DNA from 3 places in the Ruegeria sp. AB10 genome. Region 1 is predicted to be linked to each of the others. Evidence: riboswitches for the same ligand, from Rfam matches in the RefSeq annotation. Region 1 holds a riboswitch; each other region holds the start of a gene.
The links. A riboswitch is a leader RNA that binds a small molecule or an ion and turns the genes downstream of it on or off. The one in region 1 is predicted to bind cobalamin.
Positions count from the first base shown of each region.

Region 2: another riboswitch for cobalamin. It lies ahead of ACR0NT_RS18770 (hypothetical protein); the one in region 1 lies ahead of ACR0NT_RS08805 (DUF1636 domain-containing protein).
Region 3: another riboswitch for cobalamin. It lies ahead of ACR0NT_RS07075 (DUF1636 domain-containing protein); the one in region 1 lies ahead of ACR0NT_RS08805 (DUF1636 domain-containing protein).

Region 1 is NZ_JBQGAI010000003.1:275,834-280,495, forward strand. Features, by position in the region: gene ACR0NT_RS08790 (iron ABC transporter permease) at 1-503, opposite strand, end outside; gene ACR0NT_RS08795 (ABC transporter substrate-binding protein) at 505-1,452, opposite strand; gene ACR0NT_RS08800 (ABC transporter ATP-binding protein) at 1,471-2,256, opposite strand; gene ACR0NT_RS08805 (DUF1636 domain-containing protein) at 2,253-2,609, opposite strand; cobalamin riboswitch at 2,712-2,909, opposite strand; gene ACR0NT_RS08810 (DUF3299 domain-containing protein) at 3,055-3,819, shown strand; gene ACR0NT_RS08815 (GMC family oxidoreductase) at 4,054-4,473, shown strand.
Region 2 is NZ_JBQGAI010000016.1:48,445-53,106, reverse strand. Features, by position in the region: gene ACR0NT_RS18780 (DNA polymerase III subunit gamma/tau) at 1-1,662, opposite strand, end outside; gene ACR0NT_RS18775 (phosphatase domain-containing protein) at 1,794-2,297, shown strand; gene ACR0NT_RS18770 (hypothetical protein) at 2,299-2,706, opposite strand; cobalamin riboswitch at 2,788-3,008, opposite strand; gene ACR0NT_RS18765 (alpha/beta hydrolase family protein) at 3,142-3,999, shown strand; RNA gene ffs (signal recognition particle sRNA small type) at 4,029-4,127, opposite strand; gene ACR0NT_RS18755 (bifunctional 2',3'-cyclic-nucleotide 2'-phosphodiesterase/3'-nucleotidase) at 4,167-4,662, opposite strand, start outside.
Region 3 is NZ_JBQGAI010000002.1:414,781-419,442, forward strand. Features, by position in the region: gene ACR0NT_RS07065 (NAD(P)-dependent oxidoreductase) at 107-1,063, opposite strand; gene ACR0NT_RS07070 (LysR substrate-binding domain-containing protein) at 1,167-2,042, shown strand; cobalamin riboswitch at 2,115-2,323, shown strand; gene ACR0NT_RS07075 (DUF1636 domain-containing protein) at 2,418-2,792, shown strand; gene cobW (cobalamin biosynthesis protein CobW) at 2,794-3,849, shown strand; gene cobN (cobaltochelatase subunit CobN) at 3,853-4,662, shown strand, end outside.

The DNA of each region.
Region 1 (4,662 bases):
TTGGTGATGGCCGAGAACAGGAAGGAAACCGCCAGACCGGCCAGGATCAGCTTTTCCGGCGCGCTTGTCCGTAGCCCGTGCACCAGCGCCAGCACGATGCCCGAGGCCACAAGGCCTCCGCAAAACGCCGCCAGTGGCAGTGTCCAGAGCCCTAGAATGTCTCCGGTCACAGTGATGACGAATACGGCTCCGGCGGCGGCGCCCGAGGACAGGCCGAAAAGAAAAGGGTCAGCCAGATCGTTGCGCGTCGTGGTTTGCAGAACCACGCCAACAATACCCAGCCCGGCGCCAATGACAGCCGCGAACAGGGCGCGGGGCAGGCGCAGGTCGAATACAATCCGATGAAGCGGTGACATGTCTCCGTCCGTCAGGCCGGTGCCCAGCAATACCGCGTCAAACGCATCCTGCGCGGGGATGGGCGTGGTGCCGTAGACGGTCGAAATCAGCAAGAGGGCGGCCAGAATGACCGCCCCCAAGATTAGCTCAAGGCCCAATCGGCCCATATCAGTTGAGGCCCGGATGCATGGCTTGGGCCATTTTCGAGATCGCCTCGATATTTGCCGGTCCGGGGGTCAGTTCCTCGTAGCGCAGGCCGATCCAGAGCTCGTTCTTGACCGCGTCGGTCTGCGACATCACCGGGTGTTCCTGCAGGAACTTGAACGTATCCGCCGCGCCATTGCCGGTCTGATAGTCCAGCAGCACAAGGAATTCCGGGTTGGATGCGGCGACAGCCTCCCACGAGGTGCGGCCCCAGCTGGTATCCATGTCATGGGTGACGTTCTCGCCGCCCGCAGCAGCGATCATGGCGTCGGGGATGGCAAATTTTCCCGCGGTGAAGGGCGCATCGGCAGGACCGTCCAGCAGGAAGACACGCGGTTTGGCCAGATCGGCGGTTTGCGCTTCGATGGCTGCCAGTTGCTTTTTCCAGCCGCTGACCAGTTCTTCGGCCTTGCCTTCGACATGCATGACCTTGCCCAGGCGCAGCACGTCGTCGAACAGCAGGTCCATGCTGGCCTCGGGGCGATCCTTGTCCAGATGCACGCAGCTCTCAGACAGGATCATGGTCTTGATGCCAAAAGGTTCCAGCGTGTCCGGCGTCACATCGCCGCCGGGTTTCATGCCGTAATACCACCCGGCAAAGAACAGGTCGGGTTCAACCGCGACCAGGTTTTCAACGGTCGGGTATTTTGGCGCCAGCTCGGGGATGTCTCCGCGCAGAGTGTCGAATTCGGGGCTGGTCTTGTACCAGCCGGTGATGCCGGTCAGGCCCACGATCTTGTCCTGCAGACCCAGCGCAAAGGCCATGTCGGTCATGTTCATGTCATGCACGACCAGCCGCTCGGGCTGAGTCTCGAAAACCAATGGCTCGCCGCAGTTATCAACGGTTACTTCACCTGCAGACGCGCCGCCTGCCATGGCGGTGATCAGGGCCGCAGACCAGATGTGTTTCATAGGGGGTGTTTCCTTGCTTTAGTTTGAAACGGGGGTTCTTCGGATATCCAGCGCCGGGATCACCCGGCCTTCGTGCTGGAAACACAGGTAGTCGACGCCAAACGTGTCGCGCACATGCGCGGGCGTCAGAACCTCGGCCACAGGGCCAAAGCTGGTCAGGCGTGTGGATTTCATCAGCGCCACATGGGTGGCAAACTCGGGGATCATGACCAGATCGTGCACGATCATGACCACGGTGATACCCAGTTCGGCCACCAGCGACAGCATCCGCCCCTTGGCGTCCGGATCCAGATGGTTGGTGGGCTCGTCCAGAAACAGAAGCGACGGGTTCTGCGCCAGGGCGCGCGCAATATGTGCCCGCTGGCGTTCGCCGCCGGACAGCATGGCCATGCGTTTATCCGCCAGAGCGTCCAGCCCGGTCAGGTCCAGTATCCGGTCAAGTTCGGCCGCGTGGTCATCGGCAGACCGGTCGGACCGGATCGGGATCTGACCCAGGGCGACATAATCCCGCAGCAGCAACCGGCCGTCCGGAAACTCCTGCTGGCTGACCACGGCGATCATGCGCGCGCGCTCTGATGCGGGCATTTGTTTCAGGCTGCGCCCGTTGACCAGAACATCGCCCAGAACCAGATCGGCGGCCCCGCAGAGCAGGTTCAACAGCGTCGTTTTCCCGGCCCCGTTCGGCCCGGCAATGGCCAGGATTGCGCCCTTGCCCAGTTCAAACGATGCACCCTGCAACAGAACATCGCCGTTCAGCGCATAGTATTCCAGGTCACGCGCGACCAGAAACGCGGGGTCTGTCATGAGTGTTCCTCTACGTTCAGCCGGGGCATCCGGGACAGGGTTTTGGTGAACAGCGGCTGCGGGCGGTCGGAGGCGTTGGTCCAGCCATCCGCACTGTGGCGGTATTGCCGCGCAAACTCGGCCACTGCGGTGATGTCACGTTGGGTCCGGATATCGCCGAACAGGTACTGGGCTTTGCCAACGGCCTGAAATCCTACGGTAGTCGGCCGTTCGCAGCCCGCCATGCACGTGACGGTCCGAACCGCAAACCCCGCGGGCAGACTGCCCGTCAGCGCGTTGCGCAAGGCATCCGCATTCTCAAGCCCTTTGCAGGTCTCGCAGATCAGAATGAAGTGATCAGGTGTTTCCGGCATTGCCCGCTCCGCTCGTTTTCAAACGCGCAGAGAAGGTGCCAATCATGGGAACACGTGTCAGTCGTGTCATCATAGCCTCCTTCCAGGACGCCCCGCCCCGGGTTGGTTGAACATATGATGGCAGGTCTCCTGACTTGCGGGTCGATGCTTGGCCATCCTTCCCGGCCCAAGGACCAGTGGGTGTATGGCGTCGCTCACCGCTTACAGTTGCGGGGGCAGTCACGGAGTTGGCCAATTGACAGGGCCGCACCGTATTCCCTTTTCACCCCTTTTGGGGGAACCATCACCAGATTGACTGCCCGAGATGGCCCGGTGCGTCAATCATAAAGTTACATCCTCTACGTTTGTTTGCCGGTGCAGCCCTGCAATTGCAGGGGGTTCTGCAAAGAGCGGCATCTGCAAAAAACCTACTGGAATGATCCCGGCAGGGCGATAGAGTCCGGTCATGCGATATTGGTTTCCCCTTGCGACGATTCTGACGTTGGCCCTGTGCGGTCCGTCCGTGCTGGCGGCTCCGGGGACTGCACTGGACTGGTCTGACTTGCCGGATCCGTCCGTTCAGGTCTTCGACGATCCGTATCGCGACCTGAGCCCGGAACAGTTCGACGATGTGCTTTTTGCCGTACGCCTGCGCAGCAGGCTGCATCAGGATGCGGGCAGCCCCGAAGAACGGCTGAATTGGCAGGAGCTTCTGTTCGAAACCGAGGACGCCCTGGCCGCCGATGGCATTGATATCGACTGGCTGCTGGAGCAACGGCATGCCGTGGCCCGGAACCGGGATCGCGCCGGCGCTGCGGGAAACCCTGAATTTGACGGTCAGACGGTGACGCTGGCGGGGTTTGCCATTCCCGCGCCGCCCGATGCGGACGGGAACGCCATCGCTTATCTTGTGCCCAAGCGCGGGATGTGCAGCCACATGCCGCCACCGCCGCCCAATCAGATGATCCGGGTGCGGCTGAACGGTGACTGGGCGCCCAGCTATGTCCACGAGCCCGTCCGGCTGACCGGAAGGCTGACCATCGATCCGTCAGAGCAGAACATGATGGTGGTCGACGGGTTTTTGCCCATGCGGGCGACGTTCCGGCTGGACGCCGACAGTGTCGAAACCCTGGAGACACAGGGCGAGCGGCTGGAGTGGGCGCAAAGCATTGCCGATCGCATCCGCGCGGCGGGCAACCGCAAGACCGGCGGGGCGAAGGCCTCTGAGTGACGCGGCCGCCGGATCGGGACACTGCGGAATGGCTTGTAGATTGATTCCGGAAGAAACCGATCATCTTCGGTGATTTGACAAACCCCGGTCTCGGGGTACCCTATATCATCCTATTTAAGTGTATCAGTGACGTTGGTTTGAGCCTCTTCAGAGGCACGGGTGAATAGATGAACCGCATTGACCTAGCAGAGGTTGCGTCCCGGGAATGGGATGTGGTGCTTGTTGGCAGTAGCTTTGCATCGATGTTTTTTTTGCGCATACCCTGCCCAGGATCTGGACATTCTCATCATTGAAAAAGGCGGGTTCCGCCCGCATGAGGCGCAGCTTCGCGATGGCTGGCGCACCGGAGAGGAGATCACTCAGCGCAACTCGTCCGGTTTTCGGAAAGACTGGCTCAGCTTCGTTGTTTTTGGCGGAAACTCGAATTTCTGGTGGGGCGATACTCCGCGATTTCATCCCGATGACTTCCGGCTGCAGTCCCGGTTCGGCGTCGGAATGGATTGGCCGTTCGGGTATGACGATCTGGCCCCCTATTGCGAGCGGGCGGAAACGCTGATGGAGATCGCAGGCGGCGGGTCGGCTCATATCCTGCCCCTCAAAACGCCGTTTCCCTATCCCGAGCACGCCAAGTCCCGTGCGGATGTTGCGTTGTAGAACCACAGCAAGTCCTGGGTTCCGCTGCCTTCCGCGCGCGCAAATGGCGGCACGCGGCAATCCTGCTGCGGTCGGGTGTCACCTCATCGGCGCTGGGGCGTTTCCTGCACGAAGAACCCTCGCAATCCGTCCTTGTCGATACGGCCACGTTAAAGAACTATTTCGGCGGCACGTCCGATACCAGCCATG
Region 2 (4,662 bases), on a different contig from region 1:
GCTTTTGATCCGGGCTTTGGGAAACTGCATGAGCACAGCCTGAACCAGAGGGTGCTGCTCGGCCTGAGCTTTCAATGCCAAATCGGCTGCATCCCGCACTTCGGCGATGGTTGCGGCATCTCCGTCGGCGACGATTGACACCGCCCAGCGGTTTCCGGTCCATCGTTGTAGCGCCGTGCCGAGCCTTTGGGACAGATCCGTCGGTGCGTTGTCCGTTGGTGTGAACTCGATCCGACCGGGCGAATAGGACACGAGGCGCACGCCATTCTCAACCTCGACCAGCAGTTTCACGTCGCGGTTCGTTCGGATCAGTTCGACGACATGGTCAAAGCTGGGATACCGCGCAAGGGCTACCTGAGTGTCCTGAGCCAGTGCGGCTGTTGGCGCTCCGGCCGGGCCGCGTGCGGTCGAGGTATAGGCAGGCGGCGCAGGTTGAGCGGGAGCGTGCGACGGTACGGCCATGCCACCGCCGGGACCTCCGTTCGGTGGTGGAGGCGGCGCATCCTGCAACCGTTTGATCAGTTCCTCCGGGCTGGGCAGGTCGGCCACGTGGGTCAGACGGATCACCGCCATTTCGGCAGCCATCATGGCGTTTGGCGCGGCCGAGACCTCTTCCAGCGCTTTCAGCAGCATCTGCCACATCCGGGTCAGCACCCGCATTGGCAGGGCCTCGGCCATCTGCACGCCGCGGGCGCGCTCGTCTGGCGAAACGGTCGGGTCTTCGGCTGCATCCGGCGTGATCTTTACGACCGAGACCCAGTGGGTGATCTCGGCCAGATCGCGCAGCACGGCCAGCGGGTCGGCTCCCTCGGCATATTGCGCGCTCAGTTCGGTCAGGGCGCCCGCCGCGTCGCCGCGCAGGATCATGTCCATCAGGTCCAGCACCCGGCCGCGATCGGCCAGACCCAGCATCGCGCGCACCTGATCGGCACTGGTTTCCCCGGCCCCGTGCGAGATCGCCTGATCCAGCAGAGAGGTCGCATCACGCGCCGACCCTTCGGCTGCGCGGGTGATCAGCGCCAGCGCGTCATCCGCGATCTGGGCATTTTCGGCCGCTGCGATCTTGCTGAGCAGGCCGATCATATCCTCGGGCTCAATCCGGCGCAGGTCAAAGCGCTGACAGCGTGACAGCACCGTCACCGGTACTTTGCGAATCTCGGTTGTGGCAAAGATGAACTTCACATGCTCGGGCGGTTCCTCAAGCGTCTTGAGCAGCGCGTTGAAGGCGCTGGTCGAGAGCATGTGAACCTCGTCGATGATGTAGATCTTGTAGCGCGCACTAGCCGCGCGATAGCGGACGCTGTCGATGATCTCGCGAATATCGTTGACACCGGTGCGGCTTGCGGCGTCCATCTCCATCACGTCGACGTGGCGGCCCTCCATGATGGCCACGCAATGCTCGCACTGGCCGCAGGGTTCGGTGGTCGGCTTGCCCTCGCCATCGGGGCCGATGCAGTTCATGCCCTTGGCGATGATCCGCGCCGTGGTGGTTTTGCCGGTGCCGCGAATGCCGGTCATGATGAAGGCCTGCGCGATCCGGTCGGCCTCGAACGCGTTTTTCAGCGTGCGCACCATCGCATCCTGACCCACAAGGTCAGCAAAGGTTTCGGGGCGGTATTTGCGGGCAAGAACCTGATAGGCGGGGCTGGGCGTGTCGTTCATGTCTGCTCTGTCGGATTCGGGTTCCGATGCAGCGTAGAGACCCCCGCCGCCCGCGTCCACATCCCGCTTGGCGAATTTCCGTTTGCGTCGCAGTTTATGTACCATAGACGCGTAGGCAGGAGGGTTATCACTTGAGACTGTTCGCAATTCACGCCGTGCAGGTGGGCAACGGCACGGTTGCTCTGTCGCCATTGCCAGGGCGAGCGGGCAACTATCGGCAGGATTTTCACATCATCCGCGACTGGCAGCCCGATCTGGTGATTTCCATGACCACTGAAGGTGAGATGCTGCAGGAGGGTGCCGCCGGATTCGGCGACGATCTGCGCGCCGCGGCAATCGGCTGGGCGCATCTGCCGGTCGCGGATTTTGGCGCGCCACCGCCAGAGGTTCAGGCCGCATGGCCCGAGGTCAGCGCGGCGGCGGCACAGGTTCTGGCCCGCGGAGGGCGGGTGTTAGTACATTGCCGGGGCGGTTGCGGGCGGTCTGGGATGATCGCCCTGCGCCTTATGGTCGAACACGGCGAACGCCCCGAGGCAGCGCTGAAACGCCTGCGCGCCGTACGGCCCTGCGCCGTCGAGACCGACGGCCAGTTGGACTGGGCCGCACAGGCGCCCAGCACCCGGCCTTACCACTAGTTCAGAGCGCCGCGTGCCGTTCCGGCTGCACGACCGGGCTTTGCGCGATGATCGAGGCCTCGAGCATCGCGCAGGGCGGTGTCGGCAACAGCTTGGCCGGGCGTGTGGTGAATTCTAGGCCGAACATCATATCTGCATAGTCGTCCAGCGTTTCGATCGCGGTGTCGACATCGGTGCCGCAAAACACACGAACCTGATCTGCCTGCGCGCGAAACCGTGCGAAACAGCCCTGAGCGCAATGGGCCAGTTCGCTGCTGCCTTCGAGTTCGAAATCCGGGGTGCTCGCAGGGACAGCGGCCTCCATCGCCTGCACGACGGCACGGGCCATCTGTGCCAGGGCCGGACAGGTCTTGCCGGTTTTCTGGCACACGGTTGCGGTGAATTGATGTGTCTTTGTCTTCCAGATCATGGTGCGCCCTCCGCGCGCAAGACGGGGCGTAGATCAGGTGTGACAGCGTGCTGACGACCTGCCCGGACACCCCGCCCGAGTTTCGGTTTTGCTTCGATGGCAGGTCTCCTGACTTGCGGGTCATCGCTTTGCCGACCTTCCCAGCCTTTCGGCCAGTGGTGTTTCGGCATTGCTCACCGCTTACAGTTGCGGGGGCAGTCGCGGCCTTGGTTCGTTCCGGCATCACCGGGCAGAACCGCACCGTGTTCCCTTTTCATCCCGCCCCGAGATCGGGGTCGAGAACCATCAAGCCATCGCTAACGGGTGCGGGCGACCCGAGTCAAGCGGGCAATTTGCGCGGCCAGGTGGACGTATGGTCATAGTTGACTTGCGGACGGAAACACGGCGGACTGGAGAAAGTGAACCAATCGGTTCAAAAATCCCGGAGGCCGCACCATGCTGGACGCAACACAGACTGTTTCGACCGAGGATTTCCAGTTTCCATCAGGCGCGGGCACCTTATCCGCGCGCCTGTATCTGCCGGCGTCGGCGCCTCGGGTGGCGGTGGTCATTCATGGCGCAACCGGCGTGCCGAGGGCTTACTATCAGCACTTTGCCCGCTGGCTGGCCGAGGCGCAGGGGGTGGCCTGTCTAACTTATGATTACAGTGATTTCGGCCATTCGTTGAACGGGCCGTTGAAGGCATCGCGGGTCATGATGGCCGATTGGGCCCTGATCGACATGCCAGCCGCACGGGCTGAAATGCGACGCAGATTCCCTGACGCGCAGCAGTGGAGCATCGGGCATTCCGTCGGCGGGATGCTGGGGCCAATACAACCTGATATCGATCAGATCGACCGCATGATCTGCGTTTGCTCCGGCCCGGTGACGGTGTCGGACCATCCCTGGCCCTATCGGGCGCTGGCATTGCTGTTCTGGTACGGCCACGCGCCGCTGGCGGTGAAAGCTCTGGGCTATCTTCCGGGCAAGGCGCTGGGATTCGGGGCCGATCTGCCCGCAAGCGTCTATTGGCAGTGGCGGAGGTGGTGCACCGCGCCGCACAACTACCTGCCCGAGATCGGGATCACTCTGCCCGAGGCGCGTTGGGCGCAGTCGGAGACGCCTGTGGATCTGTTCACCTTCGAGGATGACGATGTGGTGCCGCCGAACGCGGTGTGGCGGCTGGCCGATCTGTACGGGCCGCACGCGCGCCGCCATCTGTTGTCACCTGCTGAATTCGGCCTGTCGGAGGTGGGGCATATCGGTGCCTTCGCGCGCCGCAACGCCGCCGTCTGGCCGCGACTGATCGCTTGAATTTGTTATTCAGTTTTCGGCGGGAACTAAAGTGAGAGGTTGGACATCGACCCAAGCGGGGCTCGTTGTGGCTGCTTCCTTCCGGACCTGACCAGGTTGGCGAGGCGCTCGCCCGCGCCAACCTCTCATCGGTCGATATAGGCAACGGGCGTGGAAAAGACAACCCGTCAGAGCGTCAAACGGATCAGCAAAAAGCCGTCATCGTCTTCTCCGAGCAGCTGTGGGTTGTATTTCTCAAGCTCGGCAATGTGATCGCGGGCCTTTGGGCCGGTCCGGAGCAAGGTTGTCGCCCCGGATAATGGCGCAAATCGAAAGGCGTGGGGCGCGTGTTCCAGTGGGTCGCGCGGCAGGGCACCCGAGAAATAATCTTTCAGGATGCGCTGGACGGGTTGAGCCGGCACCGGAATCGGTTCGGCCCGGTCGACAAAGGGGAAATGTCCCCCTCCGTTGGCGCGGTAATTGTTCAGTGCCACGACGAAGCGCTGGTCCGGGGTCACGGGGTGCCCTTCGAACTGGATGTCGTGAATCCGGCGATGCGCGGGGTCGGTCAGGCGACCGGCGGCGTCAAAGCGCGATGGGTGCGACAGGTCGATCTGACAGCTCAGCCCCTGCAGAACATCGAAGTTATGCCCGGCGCGGCTGGGGTCGACCAGATCGGTTTCA
Region 3 (4,662 bases), on a different contig from region 1:
TGGATTTACGAAGCGTTTTCAATGCCTTGGCCAAATATGGTGCGTGTCCGGTACTCGCCTCCACTCCTCTACGTTGGCAACTTGTTGAGATGCGCCGCTTGGTGCGTCATTCCGCCCGTCGGCCCTGCGGGATCACTTCGTAACCCGGTTCTTCCGGCTCGTCGTCCAGCATCTCGGGCGGGAAACCGGGGGCCGTGATGTTCAGGCCGGTGGCTTCCTCTAACCGCTTGATAATGTTTGGTGACAGTTCGCGTTCGCCAAAACGGGCGATGCCGTCATCGATGATTTCGATCATCACAGGGTTGATCTCAAGCGGCACTCCGGCACGGTCGGCGACATCCTGGAACAACCCGATATCCTTCTTCACAAGGTCCATCGTGAAAGAGATATCGCGCGAGCCGTTCAGGATGACTTGGCTTTCGGTTTCATGCACAAACGAGGTACCGGACGAGATCTTGATCGCCTCGTAAGTGGTGTTGAGGTCCATCCCGGCGGCCTTGGCGGTCACCAGTGCCTCGGCGCAGGTGATCAGGTTGGCGGTGGCCAGATAATTCGTCAGCACCTTCAGGACCGAGGCGGTGCCGAGGTCTCCGGTATGCAGAACGCGGCGGCCCATCGTGGTCAGAAACGGCAAAATCCGCTCGAAGGTTGCGCGGTCGCAGCCTGCAAAGATCGAGATATTGCCGGTCGCGGCCCGGTGACACCCGCCGGACACGGGGCAATCGACGGCGGCGCCTCCGCGCTCGATCACCATCGCACCCAGACGCTTGACCTCGGCCTCGTCAGTTGTCGACATCTCCATCCAGATTTTGCCCGGACCGACCTCGGGCAGCATCTGCTGCATGACGGCATCCGAAGCGGCAGGGGACGGCAGGCAGGTGATAACCGCATCGCAATCCCGCATCATCTGCGTTGGGCTTTCGGCCGCTTTGGCGCCTTGGGCCACGAATTCGGCCACCAGATCGGGATTGAGGTCATGGACCGTCAGATCAATTCCGTTCCGCAGCAGCGAGCCCGACAGTTTGCCGCCGACATTCCCCAGACCGGTAAATCCGACTTTCATTTCACCCTCCCGAAGCTCGCTGTTCGCGCCAAGTATCCCTGTTGCTTGCCTGTAGTGAAAATGAATAATAACACGCATTATGGGCAAAATTTTTTGGTGATAGATGGACCGCCTTCCAAACCCCGCATGGCTACGCAGCTTCGAATCCGCCGCGCGCCATCTGAATTTCACCACAACCGCGCAAGAGCTTGGCCTGACGCAGACGGCGGTTTCGCTGCATATTCGATCCCTCGAGGCCGAGTTGGGGCAAAAGCTGTTCACCCGGAATGCGCGGCGGCTGGAACTGACCGAGCTGGGGCAATCCTATTCGCTGACGGTGCGGCGGGCGTTGTCAGATATCGCGCTGTCCACCAACAGCCTGTTTGGCCCGGCCTCACGGCAGACCCTGACCGTCCGCGCTGCCATATCGACCGCCACCTACTGGATAGCCGCCGAACTGCCGGACTTCTCCACCCGGCATCCGGATATTCCGGTCCGTCTGGTCTCGCACATCTGGAACGACAGCAGGACGCCCGGCGATGTGGATGTGGAAATCCGGCTGGGGTATGGCGACTGGCCGGGGGTGCGGTCCGAGAAGCTTAGCGATGAAAAGCTGGTTCCGGTCTGCCGGGCCGGGCACGGTTCGCCAAATCTGAATAACGGGCCGCTGATTCACATACTTGGGTACGAGGACAACTGGGCGCAGTATTTTCAAGCCATCGGCACTGCGCCCCCCGGCCAGCCGCCCCGACATTCGGTGGATACGACGGTGGCGGCGCTGCAACTTGTGATGGCCAGTGCGGGATATGCAACGATCCTGGAACGGTTCGCCAGAAACGCGATCCGCCAGGGTGCGCCGATTGCGATTGCGGGTCCGGCGATTCCCTTTGCCCAGTCGCATTACATCGTCAGTGCTCAGCAGGCTGTGCCATCCACAGCAGCGGCAGGTCTGTTTTGTGCGTGGTTGCGGGACCGGCTGGCAGCGGATGCCGCGGATTGACACAAGCTGGTCGCTTTTTCGTCCCCAGGGTTTTCCGCCCCGGTCTGGCGCTTGACAAGGCCCCTGCCCGTGCCGCATGTCGCTTGGGTTGGTGTCCATCCCCGGATGGATGAAAAGGGAATGCGTCAGCGGTCATCCGTCAAACGCAGCCGCCCCCGCGACCGTGACCGGAGAGGGTGCCCACAGCCACTGGCCCAAAAGGCCGGGAAGGCGGGACATCCGACAGAGGCCCACCTCTGACATCCGCAAGCCGGGAGACCTGCCAGCACCCGAAGATGAAACCGGGCGGGGTGTTCCGGTGTCGGGTCCATGTCGCAACACGTGGCCCGCATGAAACCCCGTCCCCCGCAATGAGGATTTGGGGGGATGAGAGACATGACCGAGACCGCACCCGTCGAGCTGCTGGTCTGTACCACGTGCCGCCGCGGCCTGCCCGTTGAGGACGACGCGCAACGACCCGGCACCTTGCTTCACAAAGCGCTGGAACAGGCGGATCTGCCCGAGGGCATCACTCTGAAAGCCGTGGAATGCCTGTCAAACTGTGATGAAGGCTGTTCCATCGTGCTGCGCGGTGGGCCGGATCGCTGGACCTTTGTCTATGAACACCTCAACGAAAACGACCATGTCGAAACCATCGTCGAAGGTGCCACCAAGTATCTCGCCACCGAAGACGGTTTGGTCAAATGGCGCGAGCGCCCCGAACATTTCCGCAAAAACTGTGCGGCCCGCATTCCCCCGATTGGAGCTTGATATGTCGAACCTCGAGAAACTCCCCGTCACTGTGATCACCGGCTTTCTGGGCTCGGGCAAAACCACACTGGTGCGCCACCTGATGCAGAACCCGCAAGGGAAACGTCTGGCCGTTGTGGTCAATGAATTTGGCGATGTCGGCGTCGATGGCGACATCCTGAAATCCTGCGCCATCCCGGACTGCCCGGCGGAAAACATCATGGAACTGGCCAATGGCTGCATCTGCTGCACCGTTGCCGATGATTTCATCCCCACCATCGAGGCGCTGATGGCGTTGGAGCCGCGCCCGGATCACATCCTGATCGAAACCTCCGGCCTCGCCCTGCCCAAGCCGCTGCTCAAGGCGTTCGACTGGCCGGATATCCGGTCCAAGATCACCGTTGACGGTGTGATCGCGCTGGCCGATGCCGAGGCCGTTGCCGCCGGTCGTTTCGCCCCGAATGTCGAGGCCGTGGACGCCCAGCGCCTGGCCGATGACTCGATCGACCACGAAACGCCCCTGTCCGAGGTGTTCGAGGATCAGATCTCCTGCGCCGACATCATCCTGCTGACCAAGCCCGATCTGGCCGGTCCCGAGGGTGTGGCCAAGGCCAAAGAGATCATCGCAGCCGAAGCTCCGCGCCCGCTGCCGGTGGTCGAAGTGGCCGAAGGTGCCGTGGACGTGCGCGTCGTTCTGGGTTTGGAAGCCGCAGCAGAGGATGACATGGACGCCCGTCCCAGCCATCACGACGGCCACCACGATCACGAGCATGATGATTTCGAAAGCATCATCGTCGAACTGCCGGAACAGACCGACCCCGTCGATCTGGTCGCGAAAATCGAACGCCTGGCCAATGAGCTGAACATCTTGCGCGTCAAAGGCTATGCCGCTGTTGAAGGCAAACCGATGCGTCTGCTGGTGCAGGCCGTCGGCGCCCGTGTCCGTCACCAATACGACCGTCCGTGGGAGCCGGGTGAAGAGCGCCGCTCGCGTCTGGTGGTCATCGCCGAGCATGACGACATCAAAGAAGCCGCGATCCGCGACATCCTTGTTGGTGTGACCGAGGCCGCCGAGTAAGCCATGCACGTCGTCTTCCGCGAAAGCCACGGGCTCGAGGAAACCGAGACCCCGACCGACCTGGGCCAGAGCCCGGCGGATCTGGTGGTGCTGTCATTCTCTGACAGCGACCTTGGCGCTTTCGCGGCGGGCTGGCATCGCGGTGGCGGCGCCGAGGGGCGGATGCCGACGATGCGGCTGGCCAACCTGACGGCGCTGAAACATCCACTGTCCGTCGACACCTATGTCGAGCAGACGCTGGAGGGCGCCAAAGGCATCCTGATCCGCCTGATCGGCGGCGTTCCTTACTGGTCCTACGGGTTGCAGCAGGTTCTGGCGCTGGCGCAGGCTAAGGGCATTGCGCTGGCCGTCCTGCCTGCGGATGGGCGCGAGGACACGCGGCTGGATGACTATTCCACCCTGCCCGTCTCGACCCTGCGGCGGCTGGCCCATCTGTGTGATACAGGCGGCGAAGTCGCGGCGCAGGCTGCGCTGGCCCAGATGGCGTTGGCGGCGGGTCTCTATGCCGGTCCGGTGATGGGGGCGAAGACCCTGCCGGATTGCGGCGCATGGTGCCCGGATCGTGGCGTGATCCCCGTGGACACGGCTTTCACGGGCGACGCGAAACGCATCGTCGTGACCTTTTATCGCGCCTATCTGACCTCAGCCGATACCGCCCCCGTCGCGGCCCTGATCCGTAGCCTGCGCGCGCGGGGTCTGGAGGCCGTGGGCCTGTTCGCCCCCTCATTGAAAGCGCCTGCAGCCGCCGATTGGTTACGCGAAAACATCGTGGCCATGAACCCGTCAGCCATCATCAACGCCACTTCCTTCTCG